DNA from 3 places in the Lysinibacillus sp. FSL L8-0126 genome. Region 2 is predicted to be linked to each of the others. Evidence: riboswitches for the same ligand, from Rfam matches in the RefSeq annotation. Region 2 holds a riboswitch; each other region holds the start of a gene.
What was found. A riboswitch is a leader RNA that binds a small molecule or an ion and turns the genes downstream of it on or off. The one in region 2 is predicted to bind S-adenosylmethionine.

Region 1 (5,756 bases), 2.3 Mb from region 2:
TTCAAAATTGTAAGCCCCTTTGTTTCATTTTTTACTGCATTTATATTTCCGCAACCTTTACTTGATTGCGTCCCTCTTGTTTCGCAAGGTACAGTGCATCGTCAGCTGCTTTAATTAGTTCCTCTGTTGAATCTGCCATTGCTGGATAGGCAGCTATTCCTGCAGATAATGTTATGGGTCTGCCACATGGACTTTCTGTTGTTGCCAAAATTTCTCGTAGTTGTTCAGCCACTTGTGCTGCCTCTTCTGCTGCCGTATTTGGTAGCAGTATGACAAATTCCTCGCCACCATATCGACAGCATACATCTCCTTCACGAGCCACAGCTTCCATATGACTGGCTAAAAATTGCAAAACTTTATCGCCTACTGCATGACCATATGTGTCGTTCACACTTTTAAAGTGATCTAAATCTAGTAAAATAATTGCATGTGGTACATTGTTCGTTAACCATTCGGCAAGCATCGAATCCATTGTACGTCGATTCGTAACTCCCGTCAGTGGATCAACAGTAGATTGATCCTTGAAAAACGAGACCTGTCCATGTAAAAATGATAAACTCCGAACCAAGGCATTCTTCAAAGAATAAGCTTCAAAGTACCATCCACTTACAGATTTTAAACCTTCTACATTTTTCTTATCTAAACTTTCCTCCGTTAAATTTGCTAGTTGCTGCAAAGGGTTGGCAATGCGTGCTGCCGCCCAAAGTACAATGATAATAGATAGAATCATAAGGGGTACAGATTTAATAATGACTTCCTGCACACGATCAAAGGAAGGGGCTAGTGCTACGTCTAAAGGTTTCTGGGCGACAACGCCCCATCCTGTTGATGGGACTGTACTATAGCCAGCAAGCATTTTCACTCTTTCTGTGTTCTCAACAAGTTGAGCACCACTCTTTCCTGATATCACCGATTGAACGACTTTATTTTTCGTTACCACATCATTAATCCGACTTGGGTCTTGATGATAGATAACACGCCCATCTGAATCAACTACATATACGTAAGAGCCGTCCTTACTATAATGCTCTCCCAGTAAAGTTTTAAAGGCATTTGGTTCCTTTAAATAAATAGTCCCTGCTATCATTCCTAAATACTCATTGGAGTCGGAAAAAATAGGATGAGAAATAAAAATGATGAGACGTCCTGTCATCGCCTCATATGGTTTAGAGATAAGTGGTGTCCTTTTGGATAACGCCTCTTTAGCACCGATTGATGTTAAAATTTCTCCCTTTATTTCAATAGATGGTGGAGAGACGGATAAAACCAATCCTTCTGCATTTGTTATTACTACAGAATTAAACATTTGATTTTGCAATCTCAAACGTTCTGTTTCCTGATTCAATGCTTGCGCATCGTCCATCTTTGCTTGTATCTGAGTTGCACTATAACCTAATATTTGGAAAGATTCATGTAGATAAGAATCCGCAGTAGATGCCAATTTTTGAGCATAAACCCTATTCGTTTCTAGTGTATTTTCCTTTATCGAGTCAATATTCATTCTGTATCCGCCCCAAACACTACCAAGGCTCGTGAAAAAGAATGCTGCCATCGCAACTCCCATAATTAAATGCTTTAGTTTTAATTGATGTGATTTCATTTCTTCTCTCCTATTTACGTTAATTTTATATGTATTTTTTGAGAGATACTTTATTAATAAATGGGGTAATAGTATCATTTCCAAATTGCGTAAGAAGAATCCAATACACCACTAGGATTGTATCAATAAAAAGGGTCGTATCATATAGCTAGCTAGTAAACAAAATTCTACAATTTATTTTCTTAAATTAAATATTCTAACAACTGACAACTATTGTCTGAAATTTGATAAAAAATCTAAATTCTAAATTTTTTTACTTTTATTGTTATTCTGACATATGAAAGTTGAAATGTTTATTTTATAATGAAAAATAGCATAGGCAAGTTAAGGTCTATTCTGTTATAATACTCTTTAAAATAAAATAAACTGTATTAATACAGAATCGAACGTTACGCTTTTCACACAATGGGGATTATGAGAAAAGCGCTACGCTTCCATCAATGGGATGGTCGTGTAGCCTACACAAAAAGGGGTTGGAAGATTTGGGCATTTTACAAGGGTTAAAAATTCTCGATTTTTCTGCATTACTACCAGGGCCAATGGCGACAATGATTTTTGCTGATTTAGGAGCAGATGTCATCCATGTTGAATCTTCAAAGCGCGTTGATTTAACACGAATTATGCCTCCCTATGATGAAGATCATGAGGCTTACATTCATCAACATTTAAATCGATCTAAAAAATCAATTACATTAAATCTTAAATCACCAGAGGCTATAGACATTGTAAAATCACTGGTGCAAGAGTATGACGTTATTATCGAAGGTTTTCGGCCTGGTGTCATGCAACGCCTTGGCATTGGCTATGAAGCTCTAAAGGAAATAAATCCAAAGGTTATCTATTGTGCGATTACTGGTTACGGACAAACTGGACCTTATAGCAATCGACCTGGACACGATAATAACTATTTATCTTTAGCAGGCTTACTCGATTATTCACGCCATAAGGATAAAAAGCCTGTCTCCATGGGAGTTCAACTAGCTGATATAGCTGGAGGGACAATGCATGCCGCAATTGGGGTACTGGCTGCTGCCCTTCATCGTGAAAAAACAGGCGAAGGACAATTCATAGATATTAGTATGACAGATGCTGTCTTTTCGCTGAATGCTATGTATGGTGCTGCGTTTATTGGGGGTGGTCGTGTACCACAGCCAGAGCAAGAAATTTTAAACGGAGGCAGTTACTATGATTTTTACAAAACAAAAGATGGACGCTTCTTCTCTGTCGGTAGCTTAGAACCTCAATTTCGTAAACTGCTCTGTGAAGCACTCGACATTCCTGAGTTGATTGATAATACCTTTAATGATTCTTACTATACGCAAATACGCTTTAAAGAGGCTGTTCATGATGCCTTTCTATCAAAGACATATGAGGAATGGCTTGAGGTATTTAACGAGGATTTTGAAGGTTGTGTAGAGCCTGTACTCACTTTTCCAGAAGCATGTGAGCATCCACAGTTGAAGGCTCGCGGCATGATCGTCGATATTCCAAAAAGCGATGGCACCATGCAACAGCAAATTGCTTCTGCCTTTAAATTTGATGGCACTGAGCCTGAGTACAAGTATGTCGGTGCCAAGCTTGGAGAGCATAATGAAGAAGTATTAACTGCACTTGGCTATAATGATGAACAAATTGCTAGTTTACGAGAAAAGGGCGTTTTAGAATAACGGAAAGGTTCAATTTGGAAGTAGGCAATTTTCAAATTGAACCTTTTTATGGCTGCCTGCTCATTGACATCCTCAGTAACATAAGCATAAATTATTTCACTAGAAAAAACGCAGCTACCAATGTACTCCTGCTGTTATAACAGTAAATGGATTTATTTTTCTAATAAAACTTTTTAAAAGAAATGTTGACATATAATTCATCAAGCATTATAGTATTGTTTAAATCTTAACAGACAATTAAATACGATAATTTCTTCTTATCCAGAGAGACTGAGGGACAGGCCCAATGAAGTCTCGGCAGCGGGTTATTAACATAATACCGTGCCAATTCCTGCAAATGTACTTACATTTGAAAGATGAGAAGGAAGTAGTTTCTTCAATAGTGGGGACCTTCCTTTTTTCTTAATCGATAAGAACAAAAGGAAGGTCCTTTTTGTTCTTTATTTTTAAATAGGGAGTTGAGCAAGTAAATGATTGAATTTCAGAATGTAGCGAAAACCTTTAAATTTGGTGATCGTGAAGTGAATGCAGTGAAAGATGTATCTCTTTCCATTCAGCAGGGAGAGATTTTTGGAATTATTGGATTTAGTGGTGCAGGAAAGAGCACATTATTGCGACTTGTGAATCTATTAGAAAGTCCAACCCATGGCACTGTTCAAGTACAAGGTGTTGATATTAATTCGCTCACACCAAAAGAGGTAAGAAAGCTGAGAAGAAGAATCGGCATGATTTTTCAAAATTTCAACTTATTCTCCTCAAGAACGGTAGCTGGAAATGTAGCCTATCCACTTAAGCTGGCGGGAGTGCCTAAAAAAGAAATTAATGAAAGAGTTGCAGAACTTCTTAGTTTTGTTGGTCTTACAGAAAAAGCGAACGATTACCCTGAGCAATTATCTGGAGGCCAAAAACAGCGGGTTGGCATTGCGAGGGCGCTTGCTACCTCCCCTGATATATTAATTTGTGATGAAGCAACCTCAGCGCTCGATCCAGATACAACTGGGGAAATTCTCCGCCTTCTCAAAAAAGTAAACAAGGATTTAGGAATCACTATTTTGCTAATCACACATGAGATGAATGTCATCCAACAAATATGTGACAGAGTAGCAGTCATGGAAAATGGAGCAGTAATTGAATCTAATTCAGTTTTTGATATTTTTACAAATCCACAGCATTTAACGACTCAACGGTTTATTCAATCGGTTCAGCAAGATCGACCATCTGCATCTCTATTAGAGGAATGGAGAAAAAAAGGCGGCAAAAATTTATACCGTGTTATTTTTAAAGGTGATATTGCTAGCGATCCTATCCTTTCTCGCGTAACAAGAAAATTTGATGTGGACGTTAATATCGTCTATGGCTCTGTCCGAGAAATTCAGGAGAAGTTCTATGGGAACTTGCTCGTCTCATTTGAGGGACATAGCGATAAAATACCTAGTGTTCTTACTGAATTACAAGACATTGTAACTGTTGAGGAGGTAAAATTCAATGAAGGTTGATTGGACGACTTTTTGGCCCCGTATTTTTGAATCTACGGGTGAAACGATTTTAATGGTTATTATAACCCTTATCTTCGGTTCTATTCTTGGTATAACAATAGGTTTACTACTATATGTGACACGAAAAGGAAATATTTTAGAGAACAAATTCGTGTTTCAATTGTTAAATTTTTTAATTAATATTATTCGCCCAGTTCCATTTATTATTTTTCTAGTGGCCATTAGCCCATTAACAAGAATGGTTGTTGGAACAACGATTGGTACGTGGGCAGCAATCTTTCCGATGACGATTGCCTCATCATTTGGTATTGCGAGAGTAGTAGAGAATAACTTAGTTAGCATTGACCCTGGGGTAATTGAAGCCGCAAAGGCAATGGGAGCAAGTCCTCTACAAATTATTTTTACTGTATTAATTCCAGAGGCACTTGGACCGTTAATTTTAGGCTTAACGTTTGTGACAGTCGGTTTAATAGATTTCTCTGCAATGGCTGGTACAGTTGGCGGAGGCGGTTTAGGTCATATTGCAATGACATATGGTTATCAACGCTTTGATGGAAGTGTCATGCTTGTGACCGTTATTATTCTTATTATTCTTGTACAAATTGCGCAGTGGATTGGGAATAAGCTATCAAGAAAAATTATGCGACGGTAAGAAGGACATTTTTCATTTGAATAAAACAACGAAAGAGGAGATTAATAATGAAAAAGTGGTTTAGTATTTTATTAGTTTTAACAGCCGTATTAGCATTGGCTGCCTGTGGGTCTGATTCAGCTACAGATAATGCTAAAAAAGAAGAAAAAGTAAAGATTGGTGTAACTGGAACAGATGGTGAAGTATGGCCGATTTTAAAAGAGAAAGCTAAAAAGGAAGGGATTGAAATTGAGCTTGTTGAGTTCTCTGACTATACATTGCCGAATCAGGCATTAGCAAATAAAGAAATTGATATTAATTCCTTTCAGCATATCGCGTTTCTAACACAATTTACTAAAGAA
Region 2 (5,756 bases):
AGCTATTACGTTAATCGATTTTTTACGAGAGCGCTACAAAAGCCATGTCATTGTCATTTTATCAGCCATTAGTATCATTGTTTTTCTATTTTCGGCTATGATGGCGCAATGGGTAGGTGGTGCACGCTTAATTGAGTCATTAACAGGCTTAAAATACACAACGGCACTATTTATTTTTGCGATTTCAGTGCTAGTGTATGTCATTATTGGTGGTTTCCGAGCTGTTGCTTTAACGGATACTGTGCAAGGTTCGATTATGGTCGTTGGCACAATTATTCTATTAATCGGCACTATTATTGCAAGTGGTGGCATCGATAATATTATGGCCTCACTTGTCGCTGAAAATCCTAATTTTGTGTCACCATTTGGAGCGCAAGGAGATTTAACACCATTGTATGTTTCGACATTTTGGATTTTAATTGGTGTAGGGGTTGTAGGGCTTCCGCAAATTGCTGTCCGTGCCATGAGCTATAAGGATTCTAAAAGTATGCACTTAGCCATCATTATTGGCACGATTGCCATCGGGACAATCATGTTTGGCATGCATTTAATTGGTGTATTAGCACGACCTGTCTTACCTGGCATTGAGATTGGTGATAAAGTAATGCCGCTTCTGACATTAAAGGTATTGCCACCATTTTTAGCGGGGATCGTCTTAGCTGCGCCAATGGCTGCTACCATGTCAACTGTCAATGCCCTGCTTATGCTGGTCAGCTCCACGGTTGTCAAAGATATTTATTTAAATTACATGAAGCCACAAGCTAGTGATGCAGAGATTAAACGTGCAAGCTTTGTTGTGACAACGGTTATTGGCTTAGCTGTTATTATCTTTGCGCTCAACCCACCCGATTTATTAGTGTGGTTGAATTTATTTGCTTTTGGTGGGCTAGAGGCTGTCTTTATCTGGACAGTAGTTTTAGGATTGTATTGGAAAAAAGCCAATAAATATGGTGCGATGGCGTCCATGATTACAGGCATGTCCTTGTATATTATGATTGATCGCTTTTATCCTTCCGTCTTTGGTATGCACACGGTTACGATTCCCATTGTTGCATCCTTCATTATTTTTATTCTCGTTAGCTTAGCCACAAGTCATAAATTCAAAAATGAGCAACTCATGATTTAAATCAAAGAACGCCGCAGATACAAGTCTGTGGCGTTTTTGTGTTTAATGAATCATAAAATCATAGGCATTTTTCGCAAGCAATGTCACTGTCACTACGATAAAGAGCGTACGAACAAAACCGCTTCCTTTTTTGATCGCCATTCGGGAACCAAGCATAGCGCCACCAATTTGAGCAATGCCCATCACGAAGCCATAAACAAAATGGATTTGACCTAAGTAGGCGAACATACAAAGGCCTGCCACGTTACTTGCCAAATTTAAAAACTTTGCATTTCCTGCCGCCTTTAAAAAATCAAAGCCTATCAACAAGAAGCTAAAGATTAAAAAAGAGCCTGTACCAGGTCCAAGAAACCCATCATAAAAACCAATGCCAAATAATAATCCCATAAATAATAGTAAGTGGGTTCTAGAGAGAGTTTTTACGCTAGAGACAGCGCCCCAATCCTTTTTGAAAATTGTATAAACCGCAACGGCTGCCAGCATCACGAGCATTAATGGCTTTAGTAATGCTGGATTGATTAAATGCACGGTCCATGCACCAAATAAGGAGCCGACAAAGGCAAGCGGGAAATATTTGAGAACGGATCGTATTTCAAGCTGACCAGAACGATAAAAGGAAATGGAAGATGTCAGTGAGCCCATTGTCCCGGCAAGTTTATTGGTTGCAACAGCAGCGGCTGGATTGAGGCCAGCAAACAATAAAGCTGGCAATGAAATTAAACCGCCTCCTCCCACTACTGAGTCGACAAAAGCCGCCAGAAATCCAAATGAAATTAACAGGATAAGAATATGTACATCGACTTCAAAAAACATATTACACCTCTTTTAAATTAGTTACTACTGAAATAGTAACTAATTTTAATTACGCTGTAAACCCTCATTTTTTCATTGGCAAATCTTCACAACAGTAGCCTATAATAAAGATAATGGAGGGATTACATGGAGGAATTAATCGCCCAGTTGAAAGACATGGGCTTTACAGAATATGAAGCAAAGGCCTATACGGCACTTGTGCAGCAAAGTCATGTTAGTGCCTATCAGGTCAGTAAAAATTCTGGTATACCACGCGCAAGAATTTATGATATTTTAAACGTCCTTGTAGAAAAGGGAATTGTGCTAAAAGAAGAAACGGCTGAACAAACGACCTATGCGGCTATGCCTGTGTCTGTGTTTTTACAGCAAATGCAGCAGCGCTGGCAATCGAATTTTACATCCATGAGTACGAAATTAGAAAAATTAGAGGAAAAAGTGCAGGAAGTGGAGCCAAAAGTAGTCATGCTAAAGGGCAAGGAGGCGATCATCAACTATTGCCAGTCACTTTTAAAAAAAGCCAAGAAAAAAGTGATTCTATCGATGTGGGAAGATATGTATGATACTTTAAGGGGAGATATTCAAGAAGTGGCACAGCATGTTCCTATTCATGGTATTACCCTATATGTAGGGGAACAGCTAGAGTCGATTGACCAGCATAGAGCTACACACTACACGAAAAAAACGTCTACACCACATTGGTTTATTTTATCGGTAGATGGTCAGGAAATGATTTATGGTCACTCTCCATCTACGCAAGAAATGGCCTTTATCACCAATGACCCTGTCCATATTTATTTGTTAGAGGATTATGTTTGGCATGACGTCCTTATCAATCGATTGGTAAAACGTGATGATCAGGAATTAGAAGACTGGATTGCTAAGGAGCGTAAAGCTTTTTTCTTAGAATAGTCATAAGGGAAGGGGAGTAACGTGAAAAAATTCGTGTTGCTAGGTTTAATGAGCTTATTAATGTTAGGAGCATGTAACGCTAAAACGCCTACCAAATCACTAATGATTCATGAGCTAACTGTCGTTCCAGACAATATTCAACAAAAAATTGAGGCTAATGATAAGATTCAATTATTGTATGAAGATGACTCTACGTATTATCTTGTTTATTATTCGAAAGGGAATGTGCTGGCAAGTATTGCGGCTGAAGAAAATAGTCAAGTCATCCAACTGAAAGAAGGTAGCGAGCAACGAAAAGTGGCTCAACCCTATGTATATAAAATCATCACCAAAGATCCTGAGCTATACACGATTGATTTGCGAATAAACGGCGAGAGTACGCCAATAGATCGCGTAACCTCTATATAAGACAAAAACCGAAATCCCATTAAATGAGATTTCGGTTTCTTTACAAGATATCTTAATAAAAGACTTTCTCTACATTGTATTTGGAGCGGAAAGTGTTAATCGCATATGTTTCGTAAATTTCACGTTCCATTGGATCTTCTACTTCATAGACCTCAATTTTGAACACTTCATCACGATGATTTTTCATCGGAGATACATTGTCCTCGAAATGCTTTTTAATACGTTGACGAATTTTACGTGCTTTGCCGACAAATAATAGCTCATTCTTGTCATTATAGAATAAAAAAATGCCGCCTTTATCACGTGTGATTTTATGGAAGTCAATAAAACCAAAGTATGGTGTGATAGGCACATCACCAGGTTTTACTTCTTGTTCACGTTGACGGATGACTACATCAGGTTTTGGAAATTCAATTTTAATCAAAGTATTCACGTTCCTCTCTGTTACTAAAGTTATATGGTAACATAAATACGGCATGTTTACCATAAATTTTAAATGTAGAAACACTACTTATAGCAAGCTTAGTGTACATCAAATAAACGAGGAACATGCATTTGAATCACAAAATATTCTATGAATTATTGATATTCTAACTAATTCATGCTACAATTCGATGTAATTAAATAATCTTATCAAGAGAAGCTGAGGGATTTGGCCCGATGACGCTTCAGCAACCTCTAACAATTGTTAGAAAGGTGCTAATTCCAGCGAAGGATTTTTCCTTTGAGAGATAAGAGTGGACGTGAAAAAATCCTTCTCATTCTATCTCGTATGGAATGAGGAGGATTTTTTAATTTGTCAGCAAGGTTTGCTAAAAGAGAGTGATCAAAGAGAGGGGAACGCAAGATGCCAATTAATATTCCGAAAAATTTACCAGCTGGAGAACATTTACGTGAGGAAAAAATCTTCGTCATGGAAGAGGACCGTGCGAAAACACAGCAAATTCGTCCGTTAAACATATTAATATTGAATTTAATGCCTGAAAAAGAAAAAACGGAGCTTCAATTACTACGTTTATTAGGGAATACACCGCTACAGGTAAATATCACCTTTTTAAATACGGCCACACATGAGTCGAAAAACGTCAGTAAATCACATTTACAGCTATTTTACACAACGTTCAACCAAATTCGTCACCGTCGCTATGACGGGATGATTATTACGGGAGCACCTGTAGAAAAAATGGCCTTTGAAGAAGTTAACTATTGGCGGGAAATTTCAGAAATTATGGACTGGTCCAAAAAGAATGTGACATCCGTTTTACATATCTGTTGGGGGGCACAGGCGGCACTGTATCATCATTATGGGATAGGAAAGGTAGAACTTTCAGCTAAATGCTCAGGTGTCTATTCCCATGTAATCACCGATTTAACAGTGGATTTAGTACGTGGCTTCAGTGATTTATTTACCGCTCCACATTCACGCTATACTTCTGTTTCGATCGACGAGGTTCGCAATCATCCAGACTTACGATTATTATCCTATTCAGAGGATGCAGGTGTGTTCATCGTCCAATCAAAAGATAATAAAAACATTATGATTACAGGGCATCTGGAGTATGATGCGACAACATTAGCCGATGAATATAGCCGTGATGTCGCAAAGGGCATAGATATCGCTGTTCCTGTGAATTACTTCCCGAATGATGATCCATCACAGGAGCCAATGAATACATGGCGTGCCCATACGCATTTATTATTCTCTAACTGGTTGAACTACTATGTTTACCAAGAAACACCATACGAATGGGATTTTGTAGATGAAATTGAATATCATATTTAATTAATAAAAAGTCTAATTTCTTTTCTCACCATAAAAGAAATTAGACTTTTTGATTGTCATTCGTTGTTTCTGTATTAGGCGTTTCGGTACTTTGAGCTTTGGTTTTGCGATTTCGTATAACTGCGACAATCAATAAAAGTATCGGTAATAAAATGGTGATTATAAAAGAAAAGATTGGCCAAATTTCATTATTGTAATTGGTTGAATGTACAATGTCTGGATGAATAATTTGAGAAAGCCCAATGACAATTAGACCCATCGGTAATATGAGAGGGCGATGATCCTTGATTTTTAAAATTTGCGCAAGACCGACAACAGTCGTATAGAAATACATAAATGTGCGAATATAAATGGATGAAATCCACATAAAGGCCATGATGATTTCAATGCGCTGCAAAAAATTCCCTATCGATATTCTTTGCGCTAAGGCATAGCTAGGAAATGTTCTAGATGACGTATTCTCAGGTCCTAAAACAAGAATCGATAGCACAATCAACGTAATTAAGACGATGCCACCGAGGATTGTCCCAAAATATAACCCTTTCTGTGCAGATGGCTGTACATTGACACCAGCAGGATACAGTATTAATAACACCAGTAATGGAAAGGAAAAGATACTCATAAAGCGTGCAATACTATAAAGCATAGATGTTTTGGTTGCTTCTAATAAGGGTTGAATGTTCTCAAAATGAATTTGAGGCGTAATACAAACCATAA
Region 3 (5,756 bases), 1.7 Mb from region 2:
GTTATGTCGAAGCGCAATATCGGCTTGGTGGAATATATTTAGAGGGACGCTTGGGTCAAACAAAGGAGGTAAACCGTGGCCTCTTTTGGTATGAAAGAGCTGCTGAACAATATCATGTAGATGCCTTTTATGATTTGGGCTATATATGGAGTAATGGACTAACTGGTATACGCAATATCGAAAAAGGTATTCATTGGTTTAAACAGGCTGCAATTCAAGGAGATGCGGATGCTAAGCTACAACTAGGGCATATTTACAATAAAGGTGAAGGAATTGCTAGAAACCTGAAAGAAGCCATCAAGTGGTATGGCCTCGCAGCGGATGCTGGTGTTGCAGAAGCTTCTAAAATATTACAGGAACTTAAAGGATTGTAAATTTTGTGTGAAAAAATATAGTTTATTTGAATTATTTATTTGTCATGCATTTATAAAACTTTTGATTTAAAATGGGTTGTATTTTTAGGTATATGGATGCTCTCGTGGAGAGGGTAAAAAATATTGATATAGTGATATTTAAAGAAGATTAATAAAAAAGGATAAGAAAAATAAAAAAAATAGGCATAATAAACAAGAAAACGGGTAAAAAAGCTACCAAATAATATTGTGGTAGCTTTTTTCTTATGCATTACCATTAATTTTAAGATAGGGACTTTTGGTGTGGTATATGTAAAAAAACGGAATCGATAAGATTGACAGCAATTTATAAAATGATTAATGTAAATGAGTGATTTTGAAATAAAGCATACGTAAATAAGTCTACTGTTAGTCATGTACTGACTAGGTCTGCTTGCTGAGCGGGAATATTTTTTATGTGATTGTACAAAGAGGTACTCGACATGCTTTTGGAGGAAGTGTGCCAGACAGAAAGAGTATTAGCCCATAGCATAATAGCTAATCTGTTTTTATCGGGGTATTTTTTCTTGTATCAATCAATATGTTAAAAAAGGGATTTGGTGTTTCTCAGCCTGCTGAAAGTAAACGGAATGAAAGAGGGAAGATGTGTGATTTTTCAAAAACAGAGAAAGACGAAGGTATTGGATTTACAGCAATATACAGTAAAAATGGATTTGTCTACTCGCCAATCAATGGTGAAACAAATTGAAATGCTGAATCTAACGAAGCAAGACTTACAATATTTAAAAGCTTTCCAGCCATATGTTATGGACAATGTAGATCACATCGTAAACCGTTTTTACAACATGATAGGAACAGAGCATCATTTGGTAGATATTATTAGTCATCATAGTTCTGTAGACAGACTTAAAGTAACACTACGGCAGCATATTATTGAAATGTTTAACGGAACCATTGATGAGGTGTATTACCAAAGACGAGTAAAAATTGCAAAGGTACATGTTCATATTGGGCTTAGAACCCAATGGTATATTTGCGCATTCCAAGATTTATCCATATCATTTATTGATTTAGTCGAAAAAAATATAGAGCACCCCCAAGATCAATTTAATACGATCAGGGCCATATCGAAAATTTGTAATTTCGAGCAGCAGCTCGTTTTGGAGGCTTTTGAAAACACTGTAGAACAAATGAAAGAAAAAATGATGCATGAGAAAGAAGCTATTGAACGACAAATTGTTGATTCTTCCGAAGCACTTGCCACAATTTCTCAGGAAACAAATAATTCATTTTGCTGCTTAAGCAAGCAATCTGACGAAATTAAACAATTGGCTAAAAAATCACTTGATGTCTCAACACTGGCTGAAAATCAAGCACTTGAAGGTCGTGAACGTTTAAAAAATCAATCACAAAATATGCTTAATATTATTCATTCACTTCATGATATAGAAGAAAATATTGAACAATTATCGGATATGTCTAGGGAAATGGAGACAATCATGAATGTGGTTACTAATATTGCTAATCAAACCAATCTGTTGGCATTGAATGCTGCAATTGAAGCGGCGCGTGCTGGAGAAGCGGGCAAAGGCTTTAGTGTAGTGGCTGATGAGGTGCGTAAATTATCTATTCAAACGAAGGATTCGGTTACTTCGGTGGCATTGTTATTGAAAAAAACGAGTGAACGGACAGAGAAATTAGAGCATTCTCTGGCAAATATTCAAGATGAAGTGGCGTCAGGTGAGGAAAACATGTTACAAACTGAAGGTCAATTTACAAGCATATTGGGAGCCATGACAGAAGCAAAGGATCAAAACGACTGTATGGCAACGAAAATACAAGCAATCGTCGGGATATTAAACGAGTTAGGGACATCATTTACAGAAGTAACGAATTCAGCAGAAAACTTAGCGAGCTTTTCCCAAAATCTAAAAGGATAGACTACTAAATTAACGTTTATGTTTCCGTATTTTTTAGACATATTAAACACTATAGTACCTATAAATATGTGTATTTTTTGTAAACCTTGAAATGGAAATTCCATATGATTAAGCTAGAGCTATCTCACAGATGAGGTAGCTCTATTTTTGCTAAATTTGTAAAGGGTTTAACGTAATTTTCAATGAAAATAAGTTTATACTGTAGGAAGAACTAAAAATAGGGGCGGTTACTATGAAAACAGTTGTTGTATTAGGTGGCGGTATTACAGGATTATGCACAATGCATTATTTACAACGTCAAGTGAAGGAAAATAATGTAGATGTGCGTCTAGTGCTTGTAGAAAAAAATACATATTTAGGGGGCAAATTATATTCAACACATGAGCAAGGTTTTATTATGGAAACAGGTGCTGACTCGATTGTAGCTCGTCATAAAGGTGTTATGGAGCTTGTACAGGAGCTTGATTTTGAGGAGAATCTAGTTTACAACGAAACAGGTATTTCCTATATTTATACGAATAATGAATTACATGCCATTCCGGCAGATTCTACTTTTGGAATACCAATGAGTTTGGCATCCTTGGAGCAAAGCACATTGATTACAGAGCAAGGTAAACAAGATGCATTAAAAGATTTGACTTTACCAAACAAAGACTTCACAAAGGAAAGTTCAATTGGAGAGTTTTTAACTTATTATTTAGGGGAAGAGCTTGTAAAAAATCAAATTGCACCCGTTCTTGCAGGTGTTTATTCAGGTGATTTACACCAGCTTTCGATTGCCTCTACTTTACCGTACTTGATTGACTATAAGAACGAGTATGGAAGTATCATAAAAGGCTTTGATGCGAATCGTGAGCAATTTGCTAAAGCAGCCAATAAAAAGTTTATATCGTTCAAAAACGGTTTATCTTCTCTAATTGATCGTCTCGAACAAACATTAACCGATGTAGAGATCATCAAGGGTGTCGCAACTGTCAATGTTCAAAAGCAAGAAAACCACTATTCAATTGCCTTAGCTAATGGTGAAAGCATCGAGACAGATTATGTCGTTTTAGCACTGCCGAATGAGGCTGTTCAAGGCCTACTACAGGATGAATCATTAAACAGTTATTTTGACCAATTTACGACAGCTTCAGCAATTACGATCTATTTAGGTTTTGATGTACCAGACTCTAGATTGCCAGCAGATGGAACGGGCTATATTGTCTCACATAATTCTGACGTTACATGTAATGCTGCAACTTGGACAAGTCGTAAATGGAGGCATACATCAAGAGATCATAAATTACTTGTGCGACTCTTTTATAAAAGCATCAATCCAGCATATGAGCAACTCCATGCCATGTCTGACGAAGAATTAGCAGCGGTTGCTTTAGAGGATGTGCGCAAGAGCCTAGGAATAGAGGAACAGCCAACAGTTATTAATGTCACAAAATGGATTGATCAAATGCCAAAATATGATCTAGCTCACCGTGAAGCATTACAAGGTTTAGTTCAAGAATTACAAGAAAACTATCCTAATCTATCCATCGCAGGTTGTTCATACTTTGGGGTAGGGATTGGTGCTTGTATTCAAAATGGGAAGAAAATCGGTGAGGAGCTTGCAAAGGAACTAGCCAATTTCTAAGCTTTTAAGTGAAAAATATCTTTGTTATGTGAAATAGTCTTGACTCATTCGTCAGTAAACGATATGATTCTTTTAATTATTTAAAAAATTCATACTACATTCTTATCAAGAGAAGCAGAGGGACTGGCCCATTGAAGCTTCAGCAACCAACTTTTTTGTCAGGTGCTAAATCCAGAAGACCATTGAGTCGAAGATGAGAAGGAAAAAACAATGATGAGTCATTAAAGCCTTCTTTTTTTTATAAAAGAAGGCTTTTTATTATACAGAGATATAGGAAGAGAGGCTAGTTTAATGAGATTGCTTGAAAGGTTAAAAACGCATGTATTGACGGCAGATGGCGCAATAGGCACAGTACTTTATGGCTATGGTTTGGAGTATTGTCATGAGGAAATGAATGTACAGAAACCTGAGTTAATTGAAAAGATTCATAGAGAATATATTGCAGCTGGTGCTGATATCATCCAAACGAATACGTATGGTGCAAATGCCATTAAATTAGCTCGCTATGGATTAGAATCGCGTGTCCAACAATTTAATGAAGCAGCGATTACAATCGCAAAGCGAGCTGCGGCAGATGGAGGTCAGTTTGTCTTAGGGACAATTGGTGGTATTCGTGGTATTCGTAAAAGTGATGCAACGTTAGATGAAATCTTAGCAACTATTGAGGAGCAAGCGAGTGTTTTACTTGCTGGGAATCCAGACGGCCTTTTACTCGAAACCTATTATGATTTTGAAGAATTAACAGCTACCTTAAAGATGCTACGGACAAAGACAAAATTACCGATTATTGCGCAAGTTTCCATGCACGAACCTGGTGTTTTACAAAACGGTATGTCTTTAAATAACGCCCTGCATGAGCTAGAAAAACTTGGTGCGGATATTGTGGGTGTCAATTGTCGTTTAGGTCCACACCATACCATTCAGGCGTTTGAAGGTGTAGAACTTCCTGATAAGGCATTTATGTCGGCTTATCCGAATGCTTCACTCCTTGACTTAGAAGATGGTCGTGTCGTTTATGAGTCAGAAGCTGAATATTTTGGTCGAGCGGCTGTGGAATTACGTGATCAAGGGGTACGCTTAATTGGAGGCTGTTGTGGTACGACACCGAAGCATATAGCAGCAGCGAAGAAGTATTTAGAAGAGTTATCACCAGTTCATGAAAAGTATGCCAAACCGGAGAAGATTCAAATTGTTCGTGAAGCAGAGCCAACGAAGTATGAACCTCTTCATGAAAAAGTAAAGCGCGAACGCTCTGTCATTGTAGAGCTAGATACACCTAGACATCTAGAAATTGATGGTTTTTTGGAAGGGGCAAAACAATTGTATGATGCAGGAGCAGATGTCGTCATGATGGCAGACAATTCTCTGGCTTCTCCACGTATTAGCAATATTGCTATGGGTGCATTGTTGAAGAGTACTAATGGTGTACGTCCTCTAACACATATTACATGCCGAGATCGTAATTTAATCGGTCTACAATCACATTTAATGGGGTTAAATGCATTAGGAATTCATGATGTGTTAGCTGTTACTGGTGATCCAACAAAAGTTGGGGACTTCCCAGGTGCCACAAGTGTTTATGATGTCTCATCAATGGAGCTGATCCAATTAATTAAGCAGTTAAATCAAGGCATTTCCTTCTCAGGTAAACCACTTCGTAAAAAAGCAAATTTTTCAGTAGCTGCTGCATTTAATCCAAATGTCCGTGTATTAGATCGTGCTGTGGCACGCTTAGAGAAGAAAATTGAGTATGGAGCAGACTACTTTATTTCACAGCCAGTATATACGAAGGAAAAAATTGTGGAAATTTATGAGGCAACCAAGCATTTGCAAGCA

Region 1: another riboswitch for S-adenosylmethionine. It lies ahead of MHI34_RS06290 (methionine ABC transporter ATP-binding protein); the one in region 2 lies ahead of metA (homoserine O-succinyltransferase).
Region 3: another riboswitch for S-adenosylmethionine. It lies ahead of MHI34_RS10195 (bifunctional homocysteine S-methyltransferase/methylenetetrahydrofolate reductase); the one in region 2 lies ahead of metA (homoserine O-succinyltransferase).

What each region holds. Positions count from the first base shown of each region.
Region 1 covers NZ_CP152028.1:1,311,539-1,317,294, forward strand. Annotated here, with positions in the region: gene MHI34_RS06280 (sensor domain-containing diguanylate cyclase) at 41-1,600, opposite strand; gene MHI34_RS06285 (CaiB/BaiF CoA-transferase family protein) at 2,083-3,267, shown strand; SAM riboswitch class I at 3,522-3,630, shown strand; gene MHI34_RS06290 (methionine ABC transporter ATP-binding protein) at 3,738-4,763, shown strand; gene MHI34_RS06295 (methionine ABC transporter permease) at 4,753-5,415, shown strand; gene MHI34_RS06300 (MetQ/NlpA family ABC transporter substrate-binding protein) at 5,463-5,756, shown strand, end outside.
Region 2 covers NZ_CP152028.1:3,746,500-3,752,255, forward strand. Annotated here, with positions in the region: gene panF (sodium/pantothenate symporter) at 1-1,126, shown strand, start outside; gene MHI34_RS18120 (TSUP family transporter) at 1,169-1,939, opposite strand; gene MHI34_RS18125 (TrmB family transcriptional regulator) at 2,066-2,848, shown strand; gene MHI34_RS18130 (hypothetical protein) at 2,870-3,256, shown strand; gene MHI34_RS18135 (nucleotide excision repair endonuclease) at 3,309-3,734, opposite strand; SAM riboswitch class I at 3,884-3,994, shown strand; gene metA (homoserine O-succinyltransferase) at 4,104-5,039, shown strand; gene MHI34_RS18145 (endospore germination permease) at 5,080-5,756, opposite strand, start outside.
Region 3 covers NZ_CP152028.1:2,086,736-2,092,491, forward strand. Annotated here, with positions in the region: gene MHI34_RS10180 (tetratricopeptide repeat protein) at 1-374, shown strand, start outside; gene MHI34_RS10185 (globin-coupled sensor protein) at 1,001-2,293, shown strand; gene MHI34_RS10190 (protoporphyrinogen oxidase) at 2,526-3,920, shown strand; SAM riboswitch class I at 4,020-4,120, shown strand; gene MHI34_RS10195 (bifunctional homocysteine S-methyltransferase/methylenetetrahydrofolate reductase) at 4,212-5,756, shown strand, end outside.